Regions from separate parts of the Herbidospora sp. NBRC 101105 genome, predicted to be linked through region 2. Evidence: riboswitches for the same ligand, from Rfam matches in the RefSeq annotation. Region 2 holds a riboswitch; each other region holds the start of a gene.

Region 1 (10,004 bases), on a different contig from region 2:
TGCCGCCGCGCGCGGCCGAACCCGCCACCAACTACGCCATGCTGGCCGGTCTCGCGGCCGGTCCCGACCTGCGCTTCGCGCTGACCTCGGCACTGGAGGAGGTCATCGAACGGGACGCCACCGTCATCTGGTGGGCCAACCGCCTCCCGGCCGACCCGGTGGAGGTGGCCGACCCCCGCCTGGCCCACCTGCTGCGCCCCGACCCGTCGCTGGGGCCGGGCTGGGGACGGGCCCCGGGCGCCGCCGGGGACCTCCGCTACCGGGTGGTGCGCATCCCCACGACGTTCGACGTCGCGGTGATCGGGGTGCTGCTCCACGACCCGGCGCTCGGCATCCACACCTTCGGCGTCGCCGCCCGGCCCGATCCGGCGCACGCGGTGGCGAAGGCGCTGGCCGAGGCGGTGACCCTGCGGATCTACTCCCTGGGCCTGCTGGAACCCGACGGCGCGATCCACCGGGCCGTCGAGGAGGGCGTGCTCAGCGCGGACATGCTCAAGCCGCACCGGTCCGACCGGGCCTACACCCGGTCGTACCGCGGCGACTTCCGGGACGTGGTGGACCTGGCCTGCCACAGCCAGATCTGGCTCGACCCGGCGATGGTCAAGGAGCTCGAACCGATCACCGGCGACGCCCGCCCGGTCCGGCTGGACGACCTGCCGACGATCACCGGCGACGTCCGCCGCGCCTACCTCGACCGGATCCACGCGCTGGGCCTGCGCGCCCACGCCGTCGACCTCACCACCGCCGACGTGGCCGCGACGGGGGCCCGGGTGGTCCGCGTGATCGTCCCCGGCGCCTACTCCAACCCGCCCGCGGCCTTCCCCTTCCTCGGCGGCGACCGCCTCTACGCCGATCCGGTCCGCCTCGGGCTGCGCGCCGCCCCGATCGCGGAGGCCGACGTCAACCTCGTCCCGCTCCCGCACACCTGAGAGATCCGATGGACGTCCTGCTCGACCCCCGCACCGGGCCGGTCACCCGCGTGGTGACCGGGCGCAGCCACGCCGTGCTGCACACCGCGACCGCCGAACTGGCCGCCACGGGCCGGTTCGGCCATCCCCTCGGCAACCCCGTCGTCGGGGGCGCGTCCTTCGGCGACCCCGCCCGCGCCCGGATCAGAGCGCTGGGCGAGGCGGCCGAACGCTACGCGGGCCACCTGGTCCCGGAAGCCAGGCTCAGACGGGCGACCTGGCACGACCTCGATTCCGCCGTCGACCCCGAGCGGCTGGCCCTCTACTCCCCGGACCAGCACGACCGCCCCGGCTTCCCGTTCGTGGGCCTGCGCCGCGACGACGTGCTCTCGTGGACGCCCGGACGAGCCGGCGACGGAAGCCCCGTATGGGTGCCCGCCTCGCTGGTCTGGTTGTCGTCCGGCGAGCACACGCTGGTGCGGGGCCGCCCGGCGCACCTGCCGATCGCGGCGGGCATCGCCGCCGGGCCGACCCCGGAGGCGGCCCGCGCCTCGGCGCTCGCCGAGGTCGTGGAACGGCACGCCCTGGCCACCGCCTGGCACGGGGGAGCGGCCTTCCCCCGGCTGGACGGGCCGCCGCTGCCCGTCCCGGACGGCGCGGAACTCACGTGGCGGTCGGTCCCCAACACGCTGGGCGCACCGGTGGTGCTCTGCACGGCGGTCACCCCGGAGGGGCTGCTCGGCGTGGGCTGCGCGACCGGGTCGGCCCGGTCGGCCGCCGCCGAGGCGCTGCGTTCACTGGACGCCCTCGCCGAGGTGGCCGGCGGGATCCCGGAGTGGGAACGCCCGGCCGGCCCGCTGATGCCGCACCGGAGTGACCGCCGGTATCTCGACTCCTACGCCCCCGACCTGGGCGACGCCACCGACGTGCTCTGCACGCTGCAGCTCCTCGCCGACGAACGGGTCGCCTCGGCCATCCGGGACCGCCTCGACGGCGGCGATCCCGCCGGTACGCCGTCCACCGCCCCCCGCCTCGACGTGATCACGATCGATCTCACCACCCCCGACCTGGCCGCCGTGGGGCTGCACGTCGCCCGGGTCGTGGTGCCGGGGCTGCGCTCCACCGGACCGGCCGCCTACCCCTTCCTGGGCGCGGGGGCCGACCCGCTGCCCGGCCACGTCGAGAGGCTGCCGGTGCCGCATGTCTGATCCCTGGAACCTCGACCGGCCCGGCCGCAAGGTCGCCAGGACCGGCACCCACCGCGCCGCCACCCTGGAGGACACCTGGCGGCGGCTCGGCCCGGCTCTGAGCGCGTGCGGGGTCACCCGCGTCGCCGACGTCACCGGCCTCGACCTCATCGGCATCCCGGTCGCCACCGCCTATCGCCCCAACGCGCGCAGCCTCTCGGTCAGCCAGGGCAAGGGCGTCAGCCGCGCGGCGAGCCGCGTGTCGGCGGCCATGGAGGCCGTCGAGCACGCCCACGCCGAGGTGATCGACCGCCCCCTGCGGCTGGCCCGGCCCGCCGAACTGGGCCCTGCGGCACTCGACCCCCGCGGGCTGCCGCGCACCGCCGACGGCGTGCTCGACGACGTCACGCCCCTGCTCTGGATCGACGGCGCCGACGTCCGCACCGGCGAACCGAGAGCGGTGCCCTACGAGGCGGTGAGCCTCGACTTCACCCTGCCGCCCGCGCTGACCGGGCACGGCCTGTCGCGCGACAGCAACGGCCTGGCCGGGGGGAACACCGCGCTGGAGGCGCTGGTCCACGCGCTGTGCGAACTGATCGAACGGGACGCGGCGGCCCTGTGGGACCTCCGCGACGGCCCGTCCCAGGCCGGGGCCCGGATCGACGCCGCCACGCTGACCGACCCGGAGACCGTGCGGCTGCTGGACCTCTACGACCGGGCGGGCGTCGAGGCCGCGCTGTTCGACCTCACCTCCGACCTCGGCGTCCCGGTGGTGCTCTGCCACATCGTGGAGGCGGAACCCGACCCGTTCCGCCCGCTGCCCGCCGCCACCGGGCTGGGTTGTCATCCGTGCCCGTCCATCGCGGTCCAGCGGGCGCTGACCGAGGCGGCCCAGTCGCGGCTGATCACCATCTCGGGCGCGCGTGACGACGTCACCCGGGAGCGCTACGCGCAGACCACCGACACCGGCGGCGTCACGGAGCTGCGCGACGCGTTCCGCGCGACCCTGCCGCACGCCCGGCCGTTCACGGTCACCGGGGCCGACCACGACCTGCTCGGCGACGACCTCGACTGGCTGCTCGACCGGCTGGCGGCGGCGGGCCTCGACCAGGTGGCCGCCGTCGACCTGACCCGGCCGTCGCTGGGTGTGCCCGTGGTCAAGGTGCTGGTGCCCGGCCTGGAGGGGGCCGGTGCGCTGACCGGCGAACCGACCCTGCCCGGTCCCCGGGCGCGTGCCCTCGGAGCGGAGCCGGCCGATGCCTGAGATCGCCGTCTTCGCCGGCCCGACGATCCCGGCCTCCGTCGTGCACGACCGCCTTCCCGGACGCGACGTCGTGGTGCTGCCGCCGGCCGGGCAGGGCGACGTGGCCGCGCTGGTCGCCGCCGAACGCCCCCGTGTCGTCGCCTTCGTCGACGGGGTGTACGAGCGGGTCCCCGCCGTCTGGCACAAGGAGCTCCTCTGGGCGATGTCCGAAGGCGTCTCCGTCGCCGGGGCGGCCAGCATGGGCGCCCTGCGCGCCGCCGAGCTCGCGCCCTACGGCATGACCGGCGTGGGCGAGGTCTACCGGGCGTTCGTCACCGGCGAGCTGATCGACGACGACGAGGTGGCGGTCGCCCATCTGGACGCCGACCAGGGATACCGCCCGGTCAACGAGGCGATGGTCACCATCCGCGCCACGCTGCGCGCCGCCGTGACCGAAGGGGTGATCTCCGGCGGCGAGGCGGCCGGCCTGCTCGCCGCCGCGAAGGACCTGCACTATCCCGACCGCCGCTGGCCCCGCCTGCTGGACGGTCGCGACACGCCACTGCGCGACTGGCTGCCCGGCGGGCGGCGCGACGTGAAACGCGCCGACGCCCTCGCGCTGCTCGACCTGCTGGCCGCAGACGAGATCCGGCCCGCCGACCGCGCCTGGCACTTCGAACGCACCTCGCAGTGGCGGGCGGTGCAACCGGTCGGCCGGACCGCGCTCCCGCCCGCCGTCGCCGCGGCCGTCCTCGACGACCTGCGCGCCGAGGGCGGCTACGACGAGCTCGAACGCGCCGCCGTGTTGCGCCTGGTGGCCGCCGCCACAGGGGCCCGCCCGCACGGGGCCGCCCTCGACGAGTGGATCGCCCTCGTGTCGGAGCGGGTCCCGGCCGCCGACCTGGCCGACCTGACCCCCGCCGGTCTCGCCGCCTTCGCCGCCGACCAGGCATGTCTGGTGGCCGCCACCACCGAGGTCGCGGGGGACGTGCCCGCCGCGATCCTCGACACCCTGCGCGTCCGCGGCGAGTACGCCGCACGTGTCGCCTCCAAGGAGAAACAGTGAAGAAACCCCTGTTCGCGCTGGCCGCCATCGTCCTGCTGGCCGGCTGCGGCACGTCCGGCACCCAGGCCGCCCCCGCGCCCTCGGCCGCTCCCGGTCCGGTAGAGGTGAGCAACTGCGGCACCGTCTACACCTACGCCAAGCCGCCGGAGCGCATCGTCACCTCCAGCACGGTCGCCACCGAGGTCGTGCTGGCCCTGGGCCTGAAGGACCGGATGGCCGGCACCGTCGCCGCCACCGACATCATGCAGCAGTACGCCGCCGACCTGACCGGCGTGAAAGTGATCTCCGAATCCGCCTTCCCGCCCCCGTCCAAGGAGGTCGTCTACTCCGCCAACCCCGACCTGGTGGTCAGCGGCTACCCCGACGACTACGGCCCCAAGGCCCTCGGCGACCGCGCCGTCCTGCAGAAGGAGGGCGTCAACAGCCACCTGCTGTCGGCGAGCTGCCCGGGCGGCACCGCCACCGTCGAGCAGACCTACGACGACCTGCGCGCGCTCGGACAGGTCTTCGGCGTGCAGGACAAGGCCGAGCAGCTCGTCACCGCGCTCAAGGCCGAGGTCGACGCCGTCACCCCCGTCACCCCGGCGCTGCGCGTCTTCGACTACGCCGGAGGCAAGGACAAGCCGCTGACCAGCGGCGCGAACACTCTGGTGTACGACCTGGCCCGCCGGGCCGGCGGGGAGAACATCTTCCCCGAGACGAAGGAGTTCGGGCAGGTGTCCTGGGAGGAACTGGTCAAGCGCGACCCCCAGGTGATCATCGTCGAGGACCAGGTCTTCGAGCCCGCCGACGAGTCCATCGAGTGGATGCGCTCCTACGCCCCGATCAAGGACGTCACCGCGGTCAAGGAGAACCGGTTCGTCGTCATCCCCGTCAACGACCTTCAGCCCGGCCTGCGCAGCGGCCGCGCGCTCAAGGCCCTGGCCGAGGGCTTCGCCCGTTGACCGTCCGCGTCGCCGCCCGGCGGGTCTCCACCGACCCGCCGGGCCGTCGGGTGACCCTGGCAGGCTCGGTGGTGCTGCTCGGCGTGCTGCTCGGCGTCTCCCTTGTCGCCGCCGTCGGCCTGGGACCGGTCGACATCCCCTTCCTGGACGTGTGGCGCATCGTCCTCGCCACCCACGACGCCCCCTCCGGACCGCTCGCGGTGATCGTGCGCGACATCCGGCTGCCCCGGGTCCTGCTCGGTGCGATCGTCGGCGCGGGCCTGGCCGTCACCGGCGCGGTGCTCCAAGGGGTGCTGCGCAACCCGCTGGCCGACCCTTACCTGATCGGAGCCAGCTCGGGGGCGTCGCTGGGGGCGGTGCTGGCGCTGATGTCGGGCCTGTCGTGGCTGCTGCCCGTGGCGGCCTTCACCGGCGCCATGCTCACCTTCACCGTGGTGCTGCTGCTGGCGCGCGGCGGCGGCCGGCTCGGCGTCACCTCACTGATCCTGTCGGGGGTCGCCGTCGCCGCACTGGCGGAGGCCGCGACCAATTTCATCGTGCTGAACTCACCCGACTCCCAGTTGCGGTCGGCGCTGTTCTGGACCCTCGGCGGCCTGTCCGGCACCCAATGGAACGACCTGCCCGTCCCGGCGGTCGTGGTCGCGATCTCCGTCGTGTGGTTCCGGCTGCGCGCGGCCGAACTCAACGCCCTCGTGCTGGGGGAGGAGGGGGCCACGAGCCTGGGCGTCGAGGTGAACCGGCTGCGGACGCGGCTGGTCGTCGGCTCGGCGATCACGGTCGGCGCGGTCGTGTCGGTCAGCGGTGGCATCGGCTTCGTGGCGCTGATGGTGCCGCACGCCGTCCGCATGGTCGCCGGCGGCGACAACCGGTGGGTGGTCCCGCTGAGCGCGCTGGCCGGAGCGCTGCTGATGGTGTGGGTCGACGTGGGGGCACGCCTGCTCAACCAGCCCGACGAGATCCCCATCGGGGTCATCACCGCGCTGCTGGGCGCGCCGTTCTTCCTGGTCCTGCTGGCCCGAGCCAACCGGAGGGCGCTGTCGTGAGCCTCTCGCTGGAGATCGAGGACCTCTCCTGGGCGCCCGTGCTCCACGACGTCACCCTGTCGGCGGCGCCGGGGGAGATCTTGGGCCTCATCGGCCCCAACGGCAGCGGCAAGTCGAGCCTGCTGCGCTGCGTCTACCGGCGGCAGCGGCCCGACCGAGGCCGGATCACGGTCGACCGGCTCGACGTGTGGACCGCCCCGGCGGGCGAGGTGGCCCGCCGGGTGGCCGTCGTCACCCAGGAGTCGCCCGCCGACCTGGAGAACAGCGTCGAGCAGATCGTCGCCCTCGGCCGGGTGCCCTACCTGGGCACCCTGGGACGCCTCACCCGCGCCGAACACGACCTGATCGACGACGCGATGGAACGCTGCGAGGTGCGTTCGCTGGCCCGCCGCCCCTACGCCCGGTTGTCCGGCGGCGAACGGCAGCGGGTGCACCTGGCCAGGGCGCTGGTCCAGCAGCCCGGCCTGCTCCTGCTCGACGAGCCCACCAACCATCTCGACCTGCGTCACCAGGTGGAGCTGCTGCGGCTGGTCCGGTCGCTGGGCGTCACCGTCGTCGCCGCCCTGCACGACCTCCAGCTCGCCGCGGCCGCCTGCGACCGGCTCGCGGTGCTGAGCGGAGGCCGCCTGGTCGCCGACGGCCCGCCCGCGAAGGTGGTCACGGCCGGCCTGCTCACCGAGGTGTACGGCGTGACCGCGGAGGTGACCCACGGCCCCGACGGACTGCCCAGGATCAACCTGCCCCTGGCCCGCTAGTTCGAGCCCTCGGGGACGGGGTCGGCCATCATGGCCCCCTCACCCGGCGTGCTGGTGAGGTAGACGTGCTGGTGACCGTGGCCGGCGTCGACGTTGATCTGGTCGAGCTGGGTGGCCGCCACCGACCAGGCCAGCACGCCGGCCGTGCGCTGCCGGAGGGCGACCTCCAGGCAGCCGGCCCGCACGTCGGTGGGCACCTTCCGGCAGTAGGCGTAGGTGTCGACCGCGATCGCCATGGCGTCGACGGCGCTGCGGAACCCGGCCCGCGCCACGTTGGTCGCGGTCGTGCCCGACGGCGTGGCCGCGTGCCGGTCGACCGCCTGCTTCATCACCTTCTGCCACTCGGCGATCTCGGCGTCGGCGGGCGTCCGGGCGGCGAGCGCGCCGCCGGGCGGCAGCGCCTCTCCCAGGCCCACCATGACCGAGGTGATCTCGCCAACCGTGGTGCGGGCCGTGGACGTCAGCTCCGTGACCTGCTGCGCGTCGCGCTTCATCTCGGCCGCCCGCATCTCGGCGACCGAGGTCTCGGTGGCGTCCGGCGCCCCGAACAGATATCCCAGCGAGCCCGCCACGAGGATGGCGGCCACCAGCCCGATCGCGTACCGCGACCGTCCCGGGCCGGGCTTCTCCTGGATGGGGAGGGGGCGGGCCGATCTGGCCGTCTTGGAGGGCATGCGACAGGCTCCAATGGTCGACTTCTCGCGCAGACCGTACCTTCTCGGGTGATCGACGTCCATGGTGGCGCGATGGCGGATAAGCTCGGCGGCGTGGATGGTTCGCCCGCCTCCGCCAGAGCCGGGCGTCGTAAGAGGGAACCCGGTGCGAATCCGGGACTGCCCCGCAGCGGTATGTGGGAACGACCGCCGTCACCAGCACTGAGCCCTCCGGGCTTGGGAAGCGACGGCCACTAGGAACGAGCACCACGCCCACGAGTCCGAAGACCTGCCTCCGCCCGCGCGCCGACCTCGGCGCGTGGTGGTCCGCGGCCTCGTGGGAGGGCCTGCGCGTCGTGCGCTGTCTCCCCTTTCACGTGGCCGCATGTCGGCGAGACGAGGGAAGCAGCCGTGAAGACGACGATTCTGGGTTACCCGCGCATCGGCGCGCGGAGGGAACTCAAGTTCGCCACCGAGAACCACTGGGCCGGCGTGATCGACGCCGCCGAACTGGAGACGACCGCGGCGCGGTTGCGCCGCGAGGTCTGGACCGAGCTCCGCGACGCCGGGCTCGACACCATCCCGTCCAACACCTTCAGCCTGTACGACCAGGTGCTCGACACCACCGTCATGATCGACGCCGTCCCGGCCCGATACCGCGCCCTGACCGGCCTCGACCGCTACTTCGCCATGGCACGCGGCACCGCGGACCTGCCGCCGCTGGAGATGACGAAGTGGTTCGACACCAACTACCAGTAGTTGGTGCACAAAGGCAACATGGAGAGTCGACGAAGAGCAGAGCGTCGCAGCGGTCCGAGCAACGACGCAGAGCCGTTGACCAGCATCACTGGCCGCACCCCGGGTCACGTCACGTTCGTCGAGATGCCAGCAAGATCAGTCGAAGGTATGCAGCCGCGAGGATTTTCACTACATGATCAAGGCGGCCTCGCCTGCGGCGTGCCGCGCGCTGGCGATCGCGGACCGCGCTGCGGCTCTTCGGCCGGTCGCGGCCCGCGCCGCCAGCACCCAACGCCGAGCCCGGACAGGCTGAGCGATCCTGATCCAAGGTGCGGGGCAAAGTTGACACGATACGCAGCCCTTTTCGAAGGCTATGGCTTCTCTACCTAGTTTTGATAGCAATCGCTATACTGCCGCTTATGGCCACGAGACCGGCAATCCCCCGCGAACTACGGCGTCGAGTCCTTATTGAGGCAGGCCATCGTTGTGCAATTCCGACATGTCGCGCCACGCCGGTTGAGATTGCACATATCATCCCGTGGGCGAAAGTCAAAAGACATGAATTCAAGAACCTCATCGCTCTTTGTCCCACATGTCATACACGATATGACGGTGAATATAATTCATTAGATCGGAAAGCTATGCGGCAATACAAGGCCGCACTTAATCCGCTGCTCTCGGCAAATTATGGAAATACTCATGACCAAATTACTCGGATTGCGGCCTATCAGGAGTTTCGAACCCTCTTTGGGGCCTGGGTGCAGGCAGAGATCGATCACGCGAGCGCGAAATCTAAGCTAAAGACATCCGCTATTCCTGCAGACCGCGACAACAGTTGGGCGGAAAGATATGCCTATGCGCTGTGCTCGGCATTGGATTTTCAGAGAACTTGGGGCCAGGAATCGGAAATCTCGGCAATCGCAGGATCCATACTGCACCACGTAGCCGAATGGTCCGATGAGATTAGGGCAAGCCCGCTCCCTATGCCTCGGGAGCTGGCTACGCGCGATATCGCAGAGGAAATCTCTGAAATCTCGATGGAGCTCCATTTTTCCATTTGCGAGGAAGTTGGAATTTTGGCAATCGACCATTCTGTGGAATAAATGCCCTGATAGCCGCAGCAATGACCGCAGTCTTTGCCGCCCAATTGTTTGTGTCCCTCGGTTGGGCCGCTGATGCGGGCAGCTATGGGGGCGGCGGGGAAGGCTGGCCCGTCTCGCCATCCCGGGCGCGCTATGAACCTCCGCAGGATCTACCGTGCTTCGCCGCGAAGCAGCCGATCCCACACGGCCTTGGCGTCCTTGACGGGCCAGCGGTACGTCTCCGCGATCTTCGGTTTCGGCTCGCTCTGGATCGTCTTGCGGATGAAGGCCCGCCCACCCGCATGGAGCAGCTCATAGATGGTGGCGCGGCAATCGCACGTCCACGCCATGGCCCGTACCCGATCAGCCCCCGCAGTCGGCGCGT
Region 2 (10,004 bases):
GGCCTCGACGTGGCCCGGCTGCACTCGGGCGACCCGTCGGTCTTCAGCGCCATGGCCGAGCAGATGCGGCGGCTCGACGCGGCCGGTGTGCCCTACGAGGTGGTGCCGGGAGTCCCGGCCTTCGCCGCCGCCGCGGCGTCGCTCAGACGCGAGCTGACGGTCCCCGGGGTGGCCCAGACGATCATCCTGACGCGGACCTCCGAGCGGGCCACCCCCATGCCGCCGGGGGAGGACCTGACCACGCTCGGCCGATCCGGGGCGACGATGGTGCTCCACCTGGCCGTCCAGCGCATCGAGCCGGTGACGGCCGAACTCGCCGGAAGCTACGGGAGCGACTGCCCGGTGGCGGTGGTGGCCTACGCCTCCCGCGCTGATGAAGTCATCATCAGGGGGACGCTGGGCGATATTTCGGGCATGGTGCGTGCGGCAGGCGTGAAGCGAACGGCGGTCATCATCGTCGGCCGGGTCCTGACGGCGGCTCAGTTCCCCGACAGCCACCTGTACTCGGTGGCACGCGCCCGTTAGTCCGCATCAAGGCCGCGCCGGGCGACATTTTCGAAATGTCGCCCTACGCCACTCCATCGACCCAGTCGGCCGCCTCGGCCACCGTCTCGACATAGGGCACCTCCGGGGGGACCGGCGGGCGGCGCACCATCACGACCGGGACGCCCAGTTCGCGGGCGGCCCGCAGTTTGGCGCGGGTCAGCTCGCCGCCGCTGTCCTTGGTCACCAGGGTGTCGATCCGGTGCTCGCGCATGAGGGCCAGCTCGCCGTCGAGGGTGTAGGGCCCCCGCGAGAGCACGACCTCCATCGACACCGGGTCGTCGGGCGGGTCGACCGACCGCGCCAGGAACCACACGCCGGGAACGCCGTCGAAGACCGGCAGGCTCCGGCGCCCGGTGGTCAGGAACACCCGCTTCCCGGGCAGCGACCGGGCCGCCTCCTCCAGCGAGGAGACCCACCGCCAGTCGTCGCCGGGCTCCTGCGTCCAGCCCGGCCGCCGCAGCCCCAGCAGCGGGATGCCGGTCATGCCCGCCGCCTCGGCCGCCGCCTCGGACATCCGCGCCGCGAACGGATGGGTCGCGTCGACGACCACGTCGACCGGATGCTCCCAGAGCCAGCGGGCCAGCCCGAGCGACCCGCCGAACCCCCCGATGACGACCGCCCCCACGGGCAGCCGGGGCGCCTTGACCCGGCCCGCCAGCGAGGTCACCACGACGTGTTCGGGGTGCAGCCGGGCCGCCAGTTCGCGGGCCTCGGCCGTGCCCCCGAGGATGAAGACGCGTTTCATGCCGGATAGCGGCGCGGCGTGAACACCACGTCGCCGGCCGCGCGCGTGGTCGAGGAACCGATGATGAGCAGGCAGCGCATGTCCACCTCCGCCGGGTCGAGGTCGCCGAGGGTCGTCACCACGATTCTCTCCTGAGGCGTGCCCACCGCGCGCCCGACGACGACGGGCGTGTGCGCCGGGCGGTGTTCGAGCAGCAGGTCGCGGGCCACCCCGACCTGCCAGGTGCGGGTCTTGGACGCCGGATTGTAGATCGCCAGGACCAGGTCGGCGGCGGCCGCGGCGGAGATCCGCCGGGCGACCACGTCCCACGGCTTGAGCTGGTCGGACAGGGAGATCACGCAGTAGTCGTGGCCGAGCGGCGCGCCGACCCGGGCGGCCACCGCGTGCGCGGCCGTCAGCCCCGGCACGACCCTGACCGGCACGCCCGCGAACCGCTCCTGCGTGGCCGCCTCCAGCACGGCCGAGGCCATCGCGAACACGCCCGGGTCGCCCGACGACACCACCGCGACCCGCGCTCCGGCCAGGGCCAGCGAGAGGGCGTGCTCGGCCCGTTCGGCCTCGACCCGGTTGTCGGTGGCGTGCCGCTTCTGGCGCGGGTTCGGCGGGACGCGGTCGAGGTAGGGGCCGTAGCCGACGAGTTCGTCGGCGGTGGCCAGGGCGTCCTGGGCCTCGGGGGTCAGCCAGGGGCGTCCGGCCGGGCCGAGGCCGACCACGGCCACCTCGCCGGGGCCCTCGTGTCGCGGGTGCTCGGGCAGCGGGAGCGGGGCGCCGACGGGGGAGGGCAGCAGCGCGAGGGAGAAGTAGGGCACCGAGTCGGGGTCGACGTCGCGCAGCGGCGCCAGGCGCTGGGCGCCGGTGGTGGCGCGTTCGACGTACCAGGCGTCGTCGAGGCGGCCCGCCTCCTCCAGGGCGGCGCGGACCTTGGTGAACGTCCTGCCCAGCTTCATGATCGCGACCGGGCCGCCGCCGATCCGGGCGGCCAGCTCCTCGGCCGGGAGGGTGCCGGGCAGCACCGTCAGCGTCTCGTCGCGCTCGACCAGGGGGCGGCCCAGCGCCGCCGCAGCGCCGCTGATCGAGGTCACGCCCGGGACGACCTCGGTCGGGTATCGGCCCGCCAGACGTTTGTGCATGTGCATGTACGACCCGTAGAACAGCGGGTCGCCCTCGCACAGCACCACCACGTCGCGGCCCGCGTCGAGGTGGACGGCCAGGCGGGCGGCGCAGGCGGCGTAGAACTCGTCGAGGGCGCCCTGGTAGCCGCCCGGGTGGTCGGTCGTCTCCGTGGTCACCGGGTAGACCAGGGCCTCCTCGATCTGGCCCTCGCGCAGGTAGGGGGCGGCGACCGAGCGGGCGATGCTGCGGCCGTGCCGGGCGCTGTGGTAGGCGATCACCCCCGCCTCGCCGAGCAGCCGGGCCGCCTTCACGGTCACCAGTTCGGGGTCGCCGGGGCCGAGGCCCACGCCATAGAGCGTTCCGGTCATCATTCCTCGTCACTGGCGAGGGCGTTCAGGGCCGCCGCCGTCATCGCGCTGCCGCCTCGGCGGCCGCGTACCACCAGAAACTCCAGGTCGGACGCCGCCAGGGCGTCCTTCGACTCGGCCGCGCCGATGAAGCCCACGGGGATGCCGACCACCGCCGCCGGTGCGGGCGCCCCCTCGGCCACCATCTCCAGCAGCCGGAACAGGGCCGTCGGCGCGTTGCCGACCGCGACCACCGCGCCGCCGAGACGCTCGCGCCAGAGCTCCAGCGCCGCCGCGCTGCGGGTGGTGCCCAGTTCCGCCGCCAGGGCGGGCACCCGCGGGTCGGCGAGGGTGCAGATCACCTCGTTCGCGGCCGGGAGCCGCCTGCGGGTGACCCCCGCCGCGACCATGTTCGCGTCGCAGAGGATGGGCGCGCCCGCCTCCAGCGCCGTGCGGGCCGCCGCGACGACCCCGCCGGACCAGGCCATGTCGCCCGGCAGGTCGACCATGCCGCAGGCGTGGATCATGCGGACCGCGACCCGCGCCACGTCGGGTGGGAGGGCCGACAGGTCGGCCTCGGCGCGGATGGTGGCGAAGGACCGGCGGTAGATCTCCGCCCCGTCCTTGATGTAGGTCACGGTGTGCTCCGCTGGTAGCCGGACGGGGTGGCGATCATGTCCACGACCTCGCCCCGGGGCCGGCCGCACCGCCGCGCGCAGCCGGACCAGTGGACGGGCACGCCGATGGGCGTGGCGTCGTGCTGGACGTCGCTCAGCGACTTCGCGCAGCCGGGTCTGCCGGTGCAGGCGGTGACGTGGAGCCGGGGATCGTGGGGGTCGGTGACCAGCCCGCCGGGCAACCGGGTGCCCTTGGGGACCAGGACGGTGCGCCACGGGGTGACCCGCAGCCATTCGGCCTCGGCCAGGACGTCCGCCTGCCGCGTGGTCAACCGGCCCAGGGGGACCAGCACGCCGGTCGTGTCGCCGAAGTCGCCGACGTATCCGCTGGTCCGGGGCGTGGGGAGGGTCGCGGGGACGCCGGGGAAGGCGCCGTCGGGGATGCGCCACGCGCCGTCGGAGACCTTCAGGAAGTTCTGTGCCACTTTGACCGCTTCGTGGACGGCCTCGGCGGGCGGGAGCCGTAACCGGAGATCGGTCGTCCCCGCGACGACGGCGAAGCGGTCGCCGCGGGACATCAGCAGCACGTCGGCGCCCAGCCCCGCCACGTCGCCCGAGCCGTCGTCGACCGCGAACAGGAACCGGCCCGACAAATCCGCCAGTTCCGGCGTCGCGCAGACCGCCTCGTCGAGCGCCCGGACCACCCCGCGGAAGGCGGCCGAACCGTTCAGCGGCGAGGCCACGATGTTGCGCACCCGCTCGTGCGACGGCGAGGGCAGCAGCCCCGCCGCCGCGACCGCCTCGGCGAAGGCCGTCGGGTCCCGCACGCCTCTGACCTGGATGTTCGCCCGCGACGTCAGCTCCAGCACGCCCCCTCCGGAGGCCGCGAGCACGCCGAGCTGGGCCCCCGTCAGGTCGCCCCCGGGCAGCCGGACCCGGGCCAGCGGCCCGTCGGCGGCGGGGTGGACCTGCAGCGCGCCGGGGCAGGCGTCGCGCGAGGATTGTCCGGTAATGGCCACGTCGAGGATGGTAAAGCCCACCGTGGGTCTTGCAAGCCGGGGGAGTCCCGTAGTCTCATCGGGCGACGGCACAAACGAGGAAGCCGGTGTGAATCCGGCGCGGTCCCGCCACTGTCACCGGGGAGCGAACCCCACCGACGGCCACTGTCACAGGGAAGGCCGGGGTGAGCCCTGATCCGGGAGCCAGGAGACTCGGCCGTCACCTGGACAGACGACCCGGGGCGCGGACCCCGAGGGAGGGCTTCGCCATGATCGTTTTGCTGTCGACCTCGGACACCGACCTGCTGAGCGCCCGCGCGAGCGGCGCCCCCTACCGTCTGGCGAACCCCTCCCGGACCCCCGACCCGGCCGCGTTGCTCGACGGCGCCGACGTTGTGGTGGTGCGCCTGCTGGGCGGCCGGCGGGCCTACGAAGAGGGCCTGGACGCCGTGCTGGCCAGCGGCAAGCCCGTCGTGGTGCTGGGCGGCGAGCAGGCCCCCGACGCCGAGCTGATGGAACTCTCCACCGTGCCCAGCGGGGTGTGCGCGGAGGCCCACGCCTACCTGGCCCACGGCGGCCCGTCGAACCTCGCCGAGCTGCACCACTTCCTCAGCGACACCCTGCTCCTGACCGGCAACGGCTTCGCCCCGCCGGCGGCCCTGCCCTCCTGGGGCCTCGGCGACGCCATCGACGGCGAGGGGCCGGTCGTGGGGATCCTCTACTACCGCGCCCACCACGTCGCCGGAAACACCGCCTTCATCCGGACCCTGTCCGAAGCCGTCCGGGACAAGGGCGGCCGCCCGCTCCCGGTCTTCTGCGCCTCCCTGCGCACCGCCGAGCCCGGCCTGATCGACACCCTGCGGCAGTGCGACGCCCTGATCGTCACCGTCCTGGCCGCGGGCGGCACCCGCCCCGCCACCGCGCAGGCGGGCGGCGAGGACGAGGCCTGGGACGTCGGCGCCCTCGCCGACCTCGACATCCCGATCCTCCAGGGCCTGTGCCTCACCACCGACCGGGCTGCCTGGGAGGCCGCCGACGACGGGCTGTCCCCGCTCGACGCCGCCTCGCAGATCGCCATCCCCGAGTTCGACGGCCGCATCATCACGGTCCCGTTCTCGTTCAAGGAGATCGACCCCGACGGGCTCACCGTCTACGCCGCCGACCCCGAGCGCGCCGCCCGGGTGGCCGGCGTGGCGGTCCGGCACGCCCGCCTGCGCCACATCCCCGTCGGCGAGCGCCGGGTGGCGATCATGTTGTCGGCCTACCCGACCAAGCACTCCCGCATCGGCAACGCCGTCGGCCTCGACACGCCGCGCAGCGTCGTCCGGCTGCTGAAGGCCATGGGCGAGGCCGGATACGCGATCGGCGACCTCCCGGGCGTGGCCGCCCAGGACGGCGACGCCCTCATCCACGCCCTGATCGCCGCCGGGGGACAGGACCCCGACTGGCTCACCGACGAGCAGCTCGCCGGCAACCCGGTCCGCATCCACAAGGACGACTACCGGGCCCACTTCGACACCCTCCCGGCCGACCTCCGCGAGGCGATGGAACACCACTGGGGCCCGCCCCCGGGCGAACTGTTCGTCGACGGCGACGACATCGTCCTGGCCGCCCTCCAGGACGGCAACCTCGTCGTCATGGTCCAGCCGCCGCGCGGCTTCGGCGAGAACCCCATCGCCATCTACCACGACCCCGACCTGCCGCCGAGCCACCACTTCCTGGCCGCCTACCACTGGCTCTCGTCCCGGTACGACGCCGTCGTGCACGTCGGCAAACACGGCAACCTCGAATGGCTGCCCGGGAAGTCGGCCGGCCTGTCGGCCGCCTGCGGCCCCGACGCCGCGCTGGGCGACCTCCCGCTGGTCTACCCCTTCCTCGTGAACGACCCGGGCGAGGGCACCCAGGCCAAACGCCGCGCCCACGCCACCCTGGTCGACCACCTGGTGCCGCCGATGGCCCGCGCCGACACCTACGGCGACATGGCCCGCCTGGAGCAGCTCCTCGACGAGCACGCCTCCATCGCCGCCATGGACCCGGCCAAGCTGCCCGCGATCCGCGCCCAGATCTGGACGCTCATCCAGGCCGCCCGCCTCGACCACGACCTCGGCCTCGACGACCGCCCCCACGACGCCGAGTTCGACGACTTCCTGCTGCACGTCGACGGCTGGTTGTGCGAGGTCAAGGACGTCCAGATCCGCGACGGCCTGCACGTCCTGGGCCAGGTCCCCTCCGGGGAAGCGAGGGTCGACCTGGTGCTGGCGATCCTGCGCGCCCGCCAGATGTGGGCCGGCGACCAGGCCCTCCCGGGCCTGCGCGAGGCCCTGGGCCTGACCGAGAACGGCGACGCCCGGACCGACGTCGACGTCGCCGAGGCCAAGGCCCGCGAGCTGGTCGTCGCGATGGAGGCGGCCGGCTGGGACCCCGCCGCGGTCACCGCCGAGGGCGCCGTCGGCGACATCCTGCGCTTCGCCGCGACCGAGATCGTCCCCCGCCTGAACGGCACCGCCGACGAGATCACCAACGTCCTGCACGCCCTGGACGGCGGCTACGTCCCCGCCGGTCCCAGCGGTTCGCCGCTGCGCGGCCTGGTCAACGTGCTGCCGACCGGCCGCAACTTCTACTCCGTCGACCCCAAGGCGGTGCCCAGCCGCCTGGCCTGGGAGACCGGCCAGGCGATGGCGGAGTCCCTCGTCGAGCGCTACCGGGCCGACACGGGGGAGTGGCCCCGCTCGGTCGGCCTGTCGATCTGGGGCACCAGCGCCATGCGCACCTCCGGTGACGACGTCGCCGAGGTCCTCGCCCTGCTGGGCGTGCGCCCGGTCTGGGACGACGCCTCCCGCCGCGTCACCGGCCTGGAGATCGTCCCGGCTGGGGAGCTGGGCCGCCCTCGCGTGGACGTCACCGTCCGCATCAGCGGCTTCTTCCGCGACGCCTTCCCCCACGTGGTCGCCCTGATGGACGACGCGGTCAAGCTGGTGGCCGACCTGGACGAGGCGGACAACTACGTCCGCGACCACGTCAGGGCCGACGGGTCGACGCTGCGCGTCTTCGGCTCGGCCCCCGGCGCCTACGGAGCCGGTCTGCTGCCGCTGATCGACAGCCGCACGTGGCGCGACGACCGCGACCTCGCCGAGGTCTACGCCGTGTGGGGCGGCTTCGCCTACGGCCGGGGGGTGGACGGCGTGCCGGCGCGGGAGGCGATGGAGGCGGCGTACAGGAGGATCAACGTCGCGGCCAAGAACGTCGACACCCGCGAGCACGACATCGCCGACTCCGACGACTACTTCCAGTACCACGGCGGCATGATCGCCACCGTCCGCGCCCTCACCGGACGCGACCCGAAGGCCTACATCGGCGACTCGACCCGGCCCGACGCGGTCCGCACCCGCAGCCTCACCGAGGAGACCAGCCGCGTCTTCCGCGCCCGGGTGGTCAACCCGCGCTGGCTGGCCGCCATGCGCCGCCACGGCTACAAGGGCGCCTTCGAACTGGCCGCCACCGTCGACTACCTGTTCGGCTACGACGCCACCACCGGCGTGGTCGCCGACTGGATGTACGACAAGATCGCCGCCACCTACGTCCTCGACGAGGAGAACCGCCGGTTCCTCAGCGAGTCGAACCCCTGGGCCCTGCACGGCATCGCCGAGCGCCTGCTGGAGGCGGCCGGACGCGGCATGTGGGCCGAGCCCGACCCCGAGATCATCGCCGCGCTCCGGCAGGCCTTCCTGGAGACCGAGGGCGACCTGGAAGCTACATCGTGAAGGCGTCGGGCGGCAGGTAGTCGGCCCGCCGCCCCGGCGTCGCCGCCGCGATGCCCTCACGGTGTAACAGGCCCGCCAGCAGCAACGACACGTCCTTGCCGGGCAGCCGGTCGCGGGCCCGCCGCCGCAGCAGCCCGTCGAGCACGGGCACGAGCGGCCCCGCCTTCGAGGGCGGGTCGGGGTCGCGCGTGGTGGCCAGGCCGAGCACCGACATGGCCGTGCCGAGGAAGGGCGGCCGCCCCTCGACGGCGGTGTAGATGGTCGCGCCCAGCGACCACAGGTCGGCCGCCGGGGTGGCCGGGCCGCCGCTCATGCGTTCGGGCGCGATGAAGTCGACCGTGCGGGTGACCGGGACGGTCGTCGGCGCCGCCGCCTCGTGTTCGAGGGCCGCGATGCCGAAGTCGGTCAGCACCACCCGGTCGCCGGTCAGCAGCACGTTGGCCGGCTTGATGTCGCCGTGGACGACCCCGGCGTCGTGGGCGTGCCGGACGCCGGCGAGGAGCTGGTAGCCGATCCACGCCGACCAGTGGACCGGCAGCGAGCCCAGGTGCTCGATGGTCTGCTGGAGGGTCAGCCCTTCGAGGAATTCGGTCACGATGTAGAGGCGGCCGTTCTCCTCCAGCAGGTCGTGGACCGTGATGATGGCCGGATGGCTGAGCCGGGCCGCCGACCGGGCCTCGTTGAGCGCCTTGCGGCGGGCCAGCTCCATGTCGGGACGGTCGGTGCGGTAGGGCGGCTGGACTTCCTTGATCGCGACGTCGCGCTTCAGCAGCAGGTCGTGGGCCTGCCACATGATGCCCGAGCCGTCACGGCGGATCGGGATGGTGAGCTGGTAGCGGCCACCCAGCAGCGTCTGCTTCGCGCGCTCGGGTTTCACCGGCGGACCCGGCGTGGCCGATGTGGAGCTCCCATGGTGAGCCTGCGCCGTGTGCTTACCGATCTGAACCAACCACCTGTCTGACCCGAATCCAAGCTCCCCATGCGCTCAATATTCTGGTGGGCCGACGGCGGTTTCGCTCCGTATCCGGGAGATCTAGAGCAACCCGATTCCCAAGATGATCGTACCGGCCGCCAGCGACGCCCCGCCCAGCCCGGTGAGCCAGATCAGGCGGTTGGGGCGGGTGTCCTTCGGCCGTACGACCGACAGGAAGAACCCCAGCGGCATCAGGACCGGCGCGGCCACGATGAGCCACTGCGCCAGCGACCGGAACCCGGGGGAGAGGTCGGCCTGGTCGAGGTAGATCAGGGCCACGAGCGAGAAGAGCACGAGCACCCCGGCGTGGGCATGTCCGGCACGCCACAGTCCCCGTCTGACTGGATTGTCCAGATAACCGGGTATACGTCCGAGTATATGAGCGAGCAGACTGGCCCCACCGAAGGCGACGCCGGACACGGTGATCAGGAGGATCCCGGCGGTGGTAAGGGTGGAGGGAGACATTCGAAGGCACCCCGATCTGATTGGATAGTCGTGCTGTCTGATAATTATTGGATAGCGGAACTATCTGGTCAACCCGTTTGAAGATCGCATGGCGATTCAGGCGAGTTGTCGGTCGGTTCGGGGAAGATATGAAGCAGACACGTCCCCCGAGTGGAGGTATCACCGATGGCGAGCAGGGACACCGGCGGTCAGAAGCAGACGGGCAGGCAGGAGACCGAGACCGAGCAGGTCGAGGAGCAGTCGGGAAGCGACGTCCAGGAGCGCCACGAGAAGCTCAGCGACGACGTCGACTCGATCCTCGACGAGATCGACGAGGTCCTCGAGGAGAACGCCGAGGAGTTCGTCCGGTCCTACGTGCAGAAGGGTGGCGAGTAAAGGGGCCAACGCCCACCTCGCCCACGTCCCTCGTCGCGGCCGCGGAACCCTCCGCCGGCCGCGA
Region 3 (10,004 bases), on a different contig from region 2:
AGTTCAGGACGGCCCAGACGGCCTTGCCGTGCGGGGCGAGGGGCGACCAGCCCCAGCGCACGCTGATCGACTCGACGATGTGGAGCCCGAGCCCGCCGGGCTCGAAGGGGTTGGCCTCGCGCATGACCGGGGTGGCCGAGCCGGGGTCGGTGAGCGCGCAGGTGACGAAGCCGCCGCGCCTGATCAGGGCCAGCCTGATCACCTCGCGCCGGTGCCGGCCGCCGATCTCCAGGCCGTGGCGCAGGGCGTTGGTGGCCAGTTCGGAGACGACCAGTTCCATGCCGTCGCACATCTCGCCGAGTTCCCAGCCGGTCAGCGTGCCGGTCGCGAAGCTGCGGGCGCTGTGGACCGAATCGGCTTTGGGCGGCAGGACGAACGTGGCGGCCTGCGTGGGGGAGACGGCAGGCGGAAGGTCGCGCGCGGGTTCGGGCCACCAGCCGACCGGGGGCCACCAATCGAGTGCCGACCATTCGAGGACCGAGTGCACGAGATCATGATGGGGCACGGTCTCGTGCATGTGCAACAGCGGATGCACGTGCAGATGGTCGTTGCAGGCGCTACCGTTACCCAAAACGACCCTGGGACGAAAGGGGCGATCTTTGACAGACTGTAGTTCAGTCCACATACCGGAGGAATGACTCGTGTCCATCGACCCGCCAGGTTCCGGCTCCACCGTCCGGCGCATCATGCTCGGCGCCAGTCTCCGGAGGCTGCGCGAGGAGCGGGACCTCACCCGCGAAGAGGCCGGATTCCACATCCGGGCCTCCGAATCCAAGATCAGCCGGATGGAACTCGGCCGGGTCGGATTCAAGACACGAGACGTCGAAGACCTGCTCACCCTGTACGGCGTCGTCGACGACGCGGAGCGACGGCAACTCCTGGAGATGGTCCGGGAGGCCAACACGCCCGGTTGGTGGCACAAGTTCGGCGAGGTGCTGCCGAACTGGTTCGTCACCTTCATCGGACTGGAGGAGGCGGCCAGCGTGATCCGCACCTACGAGGTGCAGTTCGTGCCCGGCCTGCTCCAGACGTCGGCGTACGCCCGCGCGGTCATCCGGCTCGGGTTCCCCGACGCCGCCGATGACGAGATCGAACGCCGCGTGCATGTGCGGATGCAGCGACAGGAGCGGCTGGCCCACGCGGGCGGCCCGCGCCTGTGGGCGGTCATCGACGAGGCGGCGCTTCGCCGGCCCATCGGGGGGCCCAAGATCATGCGCGAGCAGATCGAGCATCTGCTCGACGTGGCCCGGCTGCCCAACATCACCCTGCAGGTGATGCCGTTCCGCTTCGGCATGCACGCCGCCGAGGGCGGGGCCTTCACCATCCTGCGGTTTCCGGAGTCCGACCTTTCGGACGTGGTCTACGTCGAGCAACTCTGGGGCGCTCTGTACCTCGACAAACGCGAGGACATCGATCCGTACCTCACGGCCATGGAACAGCTCTGCGTGGAGAGCACCACGCCGGGCGGGACCAGGGACCTGCTCGATGATCTTCTCAGAGAGAAAGTGTATGCAGACTTATAACGGGATGCCCGCCACCGCCCTTTCCGGCGTTCAGTGGCGGAAGAGCCTGCACAGCAACTCCACGGGCAACTGCGTGGAACTCGCGGAGCTGCCCGACGGCGGGGTCGCCGTCCGCAACTCCCGGTTCCCCGAGGGGCCGGCGCTCATCTACACGCGGGACGAGATCCGCGCACTGGTGCTGGGTGTCAAGGACGGGGAGTTCGACGGCCTGGTCGCGTGACGCCGTTTCACCACGACTTTTAACACGAGGTTCACGCACTTAACGGCTTTGGGCCAGGTGTGTAACACGGGTCCGGCAGCATGGATCCCATGCTGGACCAGATGACCTTGTATCCCGTCGCCGACGACGTGCTCTTCGCACCCGGCGGCCGGGTCGTGATCAGGACCTACGGTGTCGCCTCGGCGGCCGATCCCCATGACGGCAAGCCGCGGCCGGTGGCGTACCGGACCTGGGTCACCGGGGTCCGCGACCAGCCCCGCTACTGGCGCTGGGGGCACTTCGAAGACGCCCGCCGGGGACACCGCAAGGTCCTCGAATGGCTCACCGGGCGCGGACCGCAGCCCGCGCCCGTCAACTCCTAGATCGGCGAGTTCCAGCTCAGGACGACCCGTTCACCGTGCTCGTACCCCAGTGAGCTGTAGGTGCCCGTGTCGAGCCGGAGCAGCCTCCCCTCGGAGGCGGGCAGGCCGAGCCAGCGGGCCGCCAGCACCCGCAGGTAGTGGCCGTGCGCCACGAGCAGCACCGAGCTGTCCTCACCGGTGAGCGCGTCGACGGCCCGGGTGATCACCCGGTCGGCGCGCTCGCCGACGTGGTCGACGCTCTCACCCGGATGGGCCGAGTCGCCGGGGATGACGCCGTCGCGCCAGATGTACCAGCCGGGGATCGACTGCCGGATGGTGGCCGTGGTGACGCCCTCGTAGCCGCCGTAGTCCCACTCCCACAGGTCGGGGTCGGTCTCCCAGTCGGCGAGCCCGGCCAGCTCGACGGTCCTGGTCGCCCGCTGGGCCGGGCTGACCAGCACCAGCTCGAAGTCCTTGTCTCCGACCAGGGTGTTCAGGGCACGGGCCTGCGCCTCGCCGCGGGGGGTCAGCGGGATGTCGGTCCGTCCGGTGTGGCGGCCGACTCTGCTCCATTCGGTCTCGCCGTGGCGCAGCAGGATGATGTTCACCGAACCCATGATGGCCGGTGCCCGGTCGATAGTCTCTGATCGCGGACGTGTCGCGACAAAGGGGAGTTGGCGGATGGAACCGGTATCTGTGGGGTTGATCGGAGCCGGGCCGTGGGCCGGCATGATCCACGCGCCCAAGCTCGCCGCCGGGCCGGACACCCGGCTGGCCGGGATCTGGGCCCGCCGCCCCGAGGCCGCGCGCGAGCTCGCCGCCAGGCACGGCACCCGCGCGTTCGAGCTGCTCGACGAGCTCTTCGACCACTGCGACGCGGTGGCGTTCTGCGTGCCGCCGGGCGTGCAGGCCGAACTCGGGGTGCTGGCCGCACAGGCCGGCAAGGCCCTGCTGCTGGAGAAGCCCCTGGCCGACAGCCTCGACGGCGCCCGGCGGCTCGCCGACGCCGTCGCCGAGACCGGCGTGGCGACGCAGATGGTGTTCTCCTTCCGGTACGCCGCCGCGACCACCGCCTTCCTGGAGAAGGCCGCCGGGATCGAGCCGTTCGGCGGATACGCCGCCAACATCGGCGGCGCGCTGCACGGCGGCCCGTTCGCGACGCCGTGGCGGCTGGAGCGCGGCGCGATCCTCGACGTCGGCCCGCACATGCTCGACCTGCTCGACGCCGCGCTCGGCCCGATCGCCTCGGTGCGCGCCCACGGCGACACGCTCGGCTGGGTCGGGCTGCTGCTGGAGCACGAGACGGGCGCGGTCAGCGAGGTGTCGCTGACCATGGCCGCCACCGGCGACCTGCCCGACGCCCGCGTCGAGGTGTTCGGCCGGAAGGGCTCGGCCACGCTGCTCGGGGCCATGCTGGGCGACGACGCCTTCGAGCGGATGGTCGCGCAGTTCGCCCAGACGGTCAGGAACGGCGGCGGCCACCCGCTCGACGCCGCCCACGGGCTGCGCCTCCAGCGGATCATCGCGGAAGCGGAGCGGCAGCTCTCCGCCTGAGCAGCAGGGCCAGGCCCAGCGCGAGCGCGGCGCTGCCGGCGGCCGGGACGAACGTGCCCGGCGTGAACCCGGTGACGGTCAGGGTGAGCAGCCCGGCCGCCGACAGCCCCACCGCCGCGACGGTCCTCGCGCGGGTCGGGCTCGCCGGGGGCGCCGCCTCGAACCGGGCCAGCAGCGCGGTCAGCACGGCCAGCACCAGCGACAACCAGCCGAGCCAGATCGGCAGCAGCAGCCACCACGCCGGCGACCACGGCTCGGGGGTCGCCACGCCGAACCCGACGAAGGCGACGCCGCCGACGGTGATGAGCGCGGTCATGTGCCAGAGGTAGAAGGTCATCATGCGGGGCGCCAGCCAGGCCAGCACCGGCGCGGGCAGCGCCCGGTTCAGCCGCTCGCGCGCCCACAACGCCAGGCCGAGCTGACCGGCGAAGACCACGAGCATCACGGCGCTCGGCGGGGCCATGTTCGACGGCATCCCGGGCATTCCGATCATGCTGGCCGGGTAGGGGCCGGCGAGCACCATGGCCGCCGTCATCGCGAACCCGGCGACGGCCAACCACAGAGCCCTGCGGCCGGTCAGGTGGGCGAGCCTGCCCTGGGCGTACAGGAACCCGATCTGGTGGACGGCGAGCCAGACGAACACGACGTTCAGATATCCGGCGGCCTCGAACCCGGAGAACCGCACGACGTCGACGGCGAGCGCCCCGGCGGCGAACGCCGGGACCAGCACCCCGGCCCGCACCCGCGCCAGCAGCGGCGTGGTCACCACCGCGAGCAGGTAGACGGCGAGGAACCAGAGCAGCTGGCCGACCAGCCGCGACGCCACCTCCAGCGGCTGCGCGGGCACACCCAGCGCGCCCAGGAGATAGGGCAGCGGCAACCACACGGCGATCAGCGGCAGCACCGGCCAGCCGAGCCGCACCACCCGCCTGCCGATCCACTTCTCCGCGCTCTGGGGCTTGGCGGTCCAGCTCAGGTAGTTGGCCGCGCCCCCGGCGAAGAACACCAGCGGCATGACCTGGCTGACCCACGTGACCAGCGGCACCGACGCCAGCGCGTTGCCGGTGACCAGGTCGCCCCCGCGGTCGAGCAGCACCGGCATCGTCCAGTGCTGCACCACGACGAGCACCATGCCCAGCACCCGCAGGACGTCGACGAACGGGTCGCGCGGCGAGGCGACGGGATGGACGGGATGGGGGTGGGTCATCGACATGGGGGGCCGCCTTCGGGGGGAATCGGTTCCCCTTGAGCCTCCCGAGAACGGCCGTCGAAGTCGGTCCCGCGGGCACCCGACTTGATCGACGGGTCTCCGCCACCGCGGATGGTGGTGCTGGCTACACCCCGCTCAGATAGGCCAGGACCGCCAGCACGCGGCGGTGGCCGCTGTCGCTCGGCGGCAGGCCGAGTTTGGCGAAGATGTTGCCCACGTGCTTGTGCACGGCCCGTTCGGTGACCACGAGCGAGGCCGCGATGTCGGTGTTGGAGTGGCCCTCGGCCATCAGCGACAGGACCTCGCGCTCGCGCGGGGTGAGCGAGTCGATCGGGTGGGCGTGCCGGCGGACCAGGAGCTGGGCGATGACCTCGGGGTCCATGGCGGTGCCTCCCTTGGCCACCCGCTCCAGCGCGTCGACGAACTCCGACACCCGGGCCACGCGGTCCTTCAGCAGGTAGCCGATGCCGCCGCCGCCCCCGGCCAGCAGCTCCGTCGCGTAGGTCTGCTCGACGTACTGGGAGAGCACCAGGATCGGCTGGCCGGGGTGGACGCGGCGGACCTCCACGGCGGCGCGCACCCCCTCGTCGCGGAAGGTCGGGGGCAGCCGGATGTCGACCACGGCGATGTCGGGGCGGTGCTCGTCGACGGCCGTGTGGAACTCCGCGGCGGTGCCCACGGTGGCGACGACCTCGTGGCCCTCGGTGTTGAGCAGCAGCGTGAGGCCCTCGGCCAGCAGCACGCTGTCCTCCACGATGATCACTCGCACGGCAGCTCCACCCGCAGCGTCGTCGGCCCGCCGGGCGGGCTGGTCAGTGTGGTCACGCCGTCGAAGGCGCTGACCCGGCGGCGGATGCCGGCCAGCCCGGATCCGCCGTTCTCGTCGGCGCCGCCCCGGCCGTCGTCGGTGACCTCGGCGGTCAGCCTGTTCTCGGTACGCCGGACGCGCACCCTCGCCTTGCCGGCGGAGCTGTGCCGGGCGACGTTCGTCAGCGCCTCGGCGATCACGAAATAGGCCGCCGCCTCGACCGCCGCCGGGAGCCGCCCGACGTCGGCCGTTTCGGTCTCGACCGGCACCGGCGAGCGGGCCGCCAGCGCCGCGACCGCCCCCGGCAGGCCCCGGTCGGCCAGGATCGGCGGGTACATGCCGCGGATGATCCCGCGCAGCTCGGTCATGGTCTCCTCGGTGCTCAGCCGGGCCTCGGTGATCAGGGCGGCGGCCTTGCCGGGGTCGGTGGCCAGGACACGTTCGGCGATGCCGAGCCGCATGGCGATGGAGACCAGCCGGGCCTGCGCGCCGTCGTGCAGGTCGCGTTCGATGCGGCGCAGCTCGTAGCCGTGGGCGTCGAGCGCCTCGGCCACCCGCTCGGCCAGCCGCACGTGCTGCGGCGTCGCGAGCAGCGACCGGGCCAGCTGCGCCAGCCCGTCGGCGACCAGCGGCACGACCCGGAACCCGACGGCCGCGACCAGCGCCATGAACAACGGGACGGTGACCGCCACCGTCGCCCACGAGTCGAGCGCCCACGGCAGGTAGATGTGGTGGCCGGGCCCGAGCGCGTCCCACCACAGCGGCAGCGACAGCGCCCAGCCGAGCGCGCCCCACAACGCGACCGCCGGGATCGCGCCGAACGGGCCGGTGAACACGTGCTGGGCGAGGAACGCCAGATCCCGCCAGGTCTGCGGGTCGCCCATGACCACGCGCACCCGGGTGAGCACGCCGCCCCTGATCGGGTGGTACGACGCCGTGACCGGCCGGCCGAGCCACGCCCCCGCGTTCCGCCGGGCCAGCGACGCGACGCCCCGGTTGAGCCGGATGGCGTAGGGGAGCAGGAGCAGCCCGAGGTAGGTCGCGGAGACGACGAGGGTGAAGACGGTGACGGCGATGGCCAGCAGGCACAGGGGGACCAGGAGGAGTCCCAGCAGAAGCCGCCCGGTCGCCGTGACGGTCCGCCGCACCATGCGGTCAGCATAGCCTCACGTTCCCGGCGAAAAGGCTGTTGGTAACGTATGGGACGCGTGACGCCGCAGCGAAGTCCGGTGTGAACCCGGCGCTGTTCCCGCAACTGTGATCCCTCCTCCGAGGGTCAGCCAGGTCGCCTGCGTCGTCGCCGACGTCGTCCGCCCTCGTGGAAAGGGTGATCCGTCCCCGGGTCTCTCGTTTCCGGCAACTCCCTTCGGAGGAAACTCGTGAGGCCCCTACGCACGGCCCTCGCGGGCGTGTTGCTGGGTGTCGCCCTGCTGTCCGGCTGCGGCAGCAGTGACACCGCCACCCCCGCCCCCGCCGCGTCCGCCGCCCCCAGCGGCCCCTTCCCCGTGACGGTCCAGGCCGCCAACGGCGCGGTGACGATCGCCGCCAGGCCGCAGCGGATCGTGTCGTTGTCGCCGACGGCCACCGAGTCGCTGTTCGCCATCGGCGCCGGGCCGCAGGTCACCGCGGTCGACGACCAGTCGAACTTCCCCGCAGAGGCCCCCAAGACCGACCTGTCGGGCTTCAAGCCCAACGTCGAGGCCATCACCGCGCGCAACCCCGACCTGGTGGTCGTCTCCAACGACCTCGAAGGCGTGGTCGCCGGCCTCGGCAAACTCGGCGTGCCGGTGCTGGTGCTGACCGCCGCCACCAAGATCGACGACGCGTACGCCGAGATCGAGAAGCTCGGCACCGCCACCGGCAACCGGCCCAAGGCCGACGAGGTCGTGGCCGGCATGAAGCGCGAGCTCGCCGCGCTGGCCGCCGCCGCCCCCAAGGCCGAGCTGACCTACTACCACGAGCTCGACGTCACCCCCTACGCCGCGACCTCGACCACCTTCATCGGCCAGGTCTACGCCCTGTTCGGCCTGGTCAACATCGCCGACGAGGCCCCCGACGCGGCGGGCGGCTACCCCAAGCTGTCGGCCGAGTTCGTCGCGAAGGCCGACCCCGACCTGATCTTCCTGGCCGACGTGAAGTGCTGCGGGCAGAACGCCAAGGCCCTCGCGGAGCGGCCCGGCTGGGGCGGCCTCAAGGCCGTCGAGAACGGCGACGTGGTCGAGCTCGACGACGACGTCGCCTCCCGGTGGGGCCCCCGCGTGGTCGACCTGGCCAGGGCCATCGGCGCCGGGGTGGCCAAGGCCGCGGGCTGATGGCCGAGATCATCTCCACGGCCGGGGCTTTTTCCCGAGGACTGCCTCCGGAAGGGCGAACTGATCGCGCGGCCCTGTTCCGGAGGTTCCGCAGGGCGGGGGCGCCGGCCGGTCGCGCCGGTCTCTGCCGGGGCTTTCCCGCAGCCGCCTTCAGAGCTGCCCGCTGATGCGCAGGGGCGTGATGTTCGCGGGGGCCGCCGTCGTGCTGGCGGCCTGTATGACCGCCGGGCTCATGGTCGGCGCGGCCGGGCTGCCCCTGAAGGGTGTGGTGCTAGCGCTGGCCGACCGGTTGCCGTTCGTGTCGGCCCACTCCGGGCTGACGCCGCTGGAGACCGGGGTGCTGTTCGAGCTGCGGCTGCCCCGGGTGCTGCTCGGCGCCATGGTCGGCGGGCTGCTGGCCGTCGCGGGCGCCGGGTACCAGGGCGTGTTCCGCAACCCGCTGGCCGACCCCTACCTGCTGGGGGCCGCCGCCGGGGCCGGGCTGACCGTCACGCTGGTCATCGTGGCCGTGGGCGACGGGGCGGCGGTGCCCCTCGCGGCCTTCTGCGGGGCGGCGGGCGGGGTGCTGCTCGCGTACGGGCTGGGGCACACCGCGACCCGGGGCGGCGGCACCGCGACCCTGGTGCTCGCGGGGGTGGCGGTGACGTCGTTCCTGACCGCCGTCCAGACGTTCCTCCAGCAGCTCAAGGTCGAGGAGCTGCAGCGGGTCTACGCGTGGATCCTCGGCGACGTCGGCGGCGGGTGGGAGCAGGTCGTCATGTGCGCGCCCTACGCCGTGGTGGCCGCCGCGATCCTGCTGCTGCACGGGCGGCTGCTCGACGTGCTCTCGGTCGGCGACGACGAGGCCTCCTCGCTGGGCGTGCGGGCCGGGCGGGTGCGGCTGGTCGTGCTGGTCGCGGCCTCGCTGGCGACCGCCGCCGCCGTGTCGGCCGGCGGGCTGATCGGGTTCGTCGGCGTCGTGGTGCCCCACGCGGTCCGGCGGCTCGCCGGGGGGTCCTACCGCGTGGTGCTGCCGCTGTCGCTGCTGGCGGGCGGGGCGTTCCTGGTGACGGCCGACCTGATCGCCCGGACCGTGCTGGCCCCCGCCGAACTGCCCATCGGGGTGGTCACCGCGTTCGTCGGGGCCCCGTTCTTCGTCACCATCCTGCGGGCCACCCGGAAGGTGGAGACGTGACCGTCGAGATCACCGGCGTGGGCGTGGAGCTCGGCGGGCGGCCGGTGCTGCGCGGCGTGACGGCCACCGCCCGCGAGGGCCGCTGGCTGGCCGTCATCGGGCCCAACGGGGCCGGGAAGTCGACCCTGCTCAAGGCCGTCATGGGGCTGCTGCCCTGCACGGGGCTGATCACCGTCGCAGGCCGTCCGGTACGCGACCTCGCGCCCCGCGACCGGGCCCGGCTGCTGGCCTACGCGCCGCAGAGCCCGCTGCTGCCGCCCGACATGACCGTCCACGAGTACGCCCTGCTGGGGCGCACGCCGTACATCCCCTACTGGGGGCGGGAGAGCGCCCGCGACACCGAGACGGTCCGCGCGGTGCTCGACCGCCTCGACCTCACCGGCCTGGCCGCGCGGCCCCTGGAACGGCTCAGCGGCGGCGAGCGCCAGCGGGTCGTGCTGGCCCGCGCGCTCACCCAGGAGGCGCCCGTGCTGCTGCTCGACGAGCCGACCACCGCGCTCGACCTCGGCCACCAGCAGCAGGTGCTGGAGCTGGTCGACCGGCTGCGCCGCGACGACGGCCTCACCGTCGTCAGCACCCTCCACGACCTCACCCTGGCCGCCCAGTACGCCGACGACCTGCTCCTGATGAGCGGCGGCACGGCGGTGGCGGCCGGCGGGCCCGGCGAGGTGCTCACCGAGGACCTCGTCACCCGCCACTTCGGCGCCCGTGTGACCATCGGCGCCGGCCCGGCCGGACGGCCGGTCGTGCACCTGCGCCGTCCTACTGGGTGAACTTCACGCTGCTGATGATCGTCGTGATCGTCGTGTCGTCACACTTGGCCGTCGGGCAGAAGAACGTCATCAGCGCCGACGGCTGGCCG

What was found. A riboswitch is a leader RNA that binds a small molecule or an ion and turns the genes downstream of it on or off. The one in region 2 is predicted to bind cobalamin.
Region 1: it holds a riboswitch for cobalamin, as region 2 does, so the genes downstream of both, QSK34_RS35020 (5-methyltetrahydropteroyltriglutamate--homocysteine S-methyltransferase) here and cobN (cobaltochelatase subunit CobN) in region 2, are expected to answer to the same signal.
Region 3: it holds a riboswitch for cobalamin, as region 2 does, so the genes downstream of both, QSK34_RS02060 (ABC transporter substrate-binding protein) here and cobN (cobaltochelatase subunit CobN) in region 2, are expected to answer to the same signal.

What each region holds. Positions count from the first base shown of each region.
Region 1 is NZ_BSSX01000010.1:40,128-50,131, forward strand. Features, by position in the region: gene QSK34_RS34980 (YcaO-like family protein) at 1-929, shown strand, start outside; gene QSK34_RS34985 (YcaO-like family protein) at 938-2,116, shown strand; gene QSK34_RS34990 (YcaO-like family protein) at 2,109-3,359, shown strand; gene QSK34_RS34995 (TfuA-like protein) at 3,352-4,404, shown strand; gene QSK34_RS35000 (ABC transporter substrate-binding protein) at 4,401-5,348, shown strand; gene QSK34_RS35005 (FecCD family ABC transporter permease) at 5,345-6,391, shown strand; gene QSK34_RS35010 (ABC transporter ATP-binding protein) at 6,388-7,146, shown strand; gene QSK34_RS35015 (hypothetical protein) at 7,143-7,820, opposite strand; cobalamin riboswitch at 7,919-8,094, shown strand; partial or broken gene QSK34_RS35020 (5-methyltetrahydropteroyltriglutamate--homocysteine S-methyltransferase) at 8,211-8,552, shown strand; gene QSK34_RS35025 (HNH endonuclease) at 8,957-9,640, shown strand; gene QSK34_RS35030 (hypothetical protein) at 9,790-10,004, opposite strand, start outside.
Region 2 is NZ_BSSX01000006.1:206,575-216,578, forward strand. Features, by position in the region: gene cobM (precorrin-4 C(11)-methyltransferase) at 1-525, shown strand, start outside; gene QSK34_RS24685 (cobalt-precorrin-6A reductase) at 569-1,291, opposite strand; gene QSK34_RS24690 (precorrin-2 C(20)-methyltransferase) at 1,288-2,772, opposite strand; gene QSK34_RS24695 (precorrin-8X methylmutase) at 2,772-3,389, opposite strand; gene QSK34_RS24700 (ferredoxin-like domain-containing protein) at 3,386-4,387, opposite strand; cobalamin riboswitch at 4,437-4,602, shown strand; gene cobN (cobaltochelatase subunit CobN) at 4,636-8,127, shown strand; gene QSK34_RS24710 (serine/threonine-protein kinase) at 8,117-9,004, opposite strand; gene QSK34_RS24715 (hypothetical protein) at 9,161-9,400, opposite strand; gene QSK34_RS24720 (ubiquitin-like protein Pup) at 9,731-9,940, shown strand.
Region 3 is NZ_BSSX01000001.1:438,536-448,539, forward strand. Features, by position in the region: gene QSK34_RS02015 (ATP-binding protein) at 1-535, opposite strand, end outside; gene QSK34_RS02020 (Sco1979 family transcriptional regulator) at 687-1,523, shown strand; gene QSK34_RS02025 (DUF397 domain-containing protein) at 1,510-1,743, shown strand; gene QSK34_RS02030 (hypothetical protein) at 1,845-2,105, shown strand; gene QSK34_RS02035 (histidine phosphatase family protein) at 2,102-2,692, opposite strand; gene QSK34_RS02040 (Gfo/Idh/MocA family protein) at 2,781-3,638, shown strand; gene QSK34_RS02045 (acyltransferase family protein) at 3,604-4,851, opposite strand; gene QSK34_RS02050 (response regulator transcription factor) at 4,973-5,617, opposite strand; gene QSK34_RS02055 (sensor histidine kinase) at 5,608-6,807, opposite strand; cobalamin riboswitch at 6,835-6,967, shown strand; gene QSK34_RS02060 (ABC transporter substrate-binding protein) at 7,036-7,968, shown strand; gene QSK34_RS02065 (FecCD family ABC transporter permease) at 8,135-9,142, shown strand; gene QSK34_RS02070 (ABC transporter ATP-binding protein) at 9,139-9,915, shown strand; gene QSK34_RS02075 (serine/threonine-protein kinase) at 9,905-10,004, opposite strand, start outside.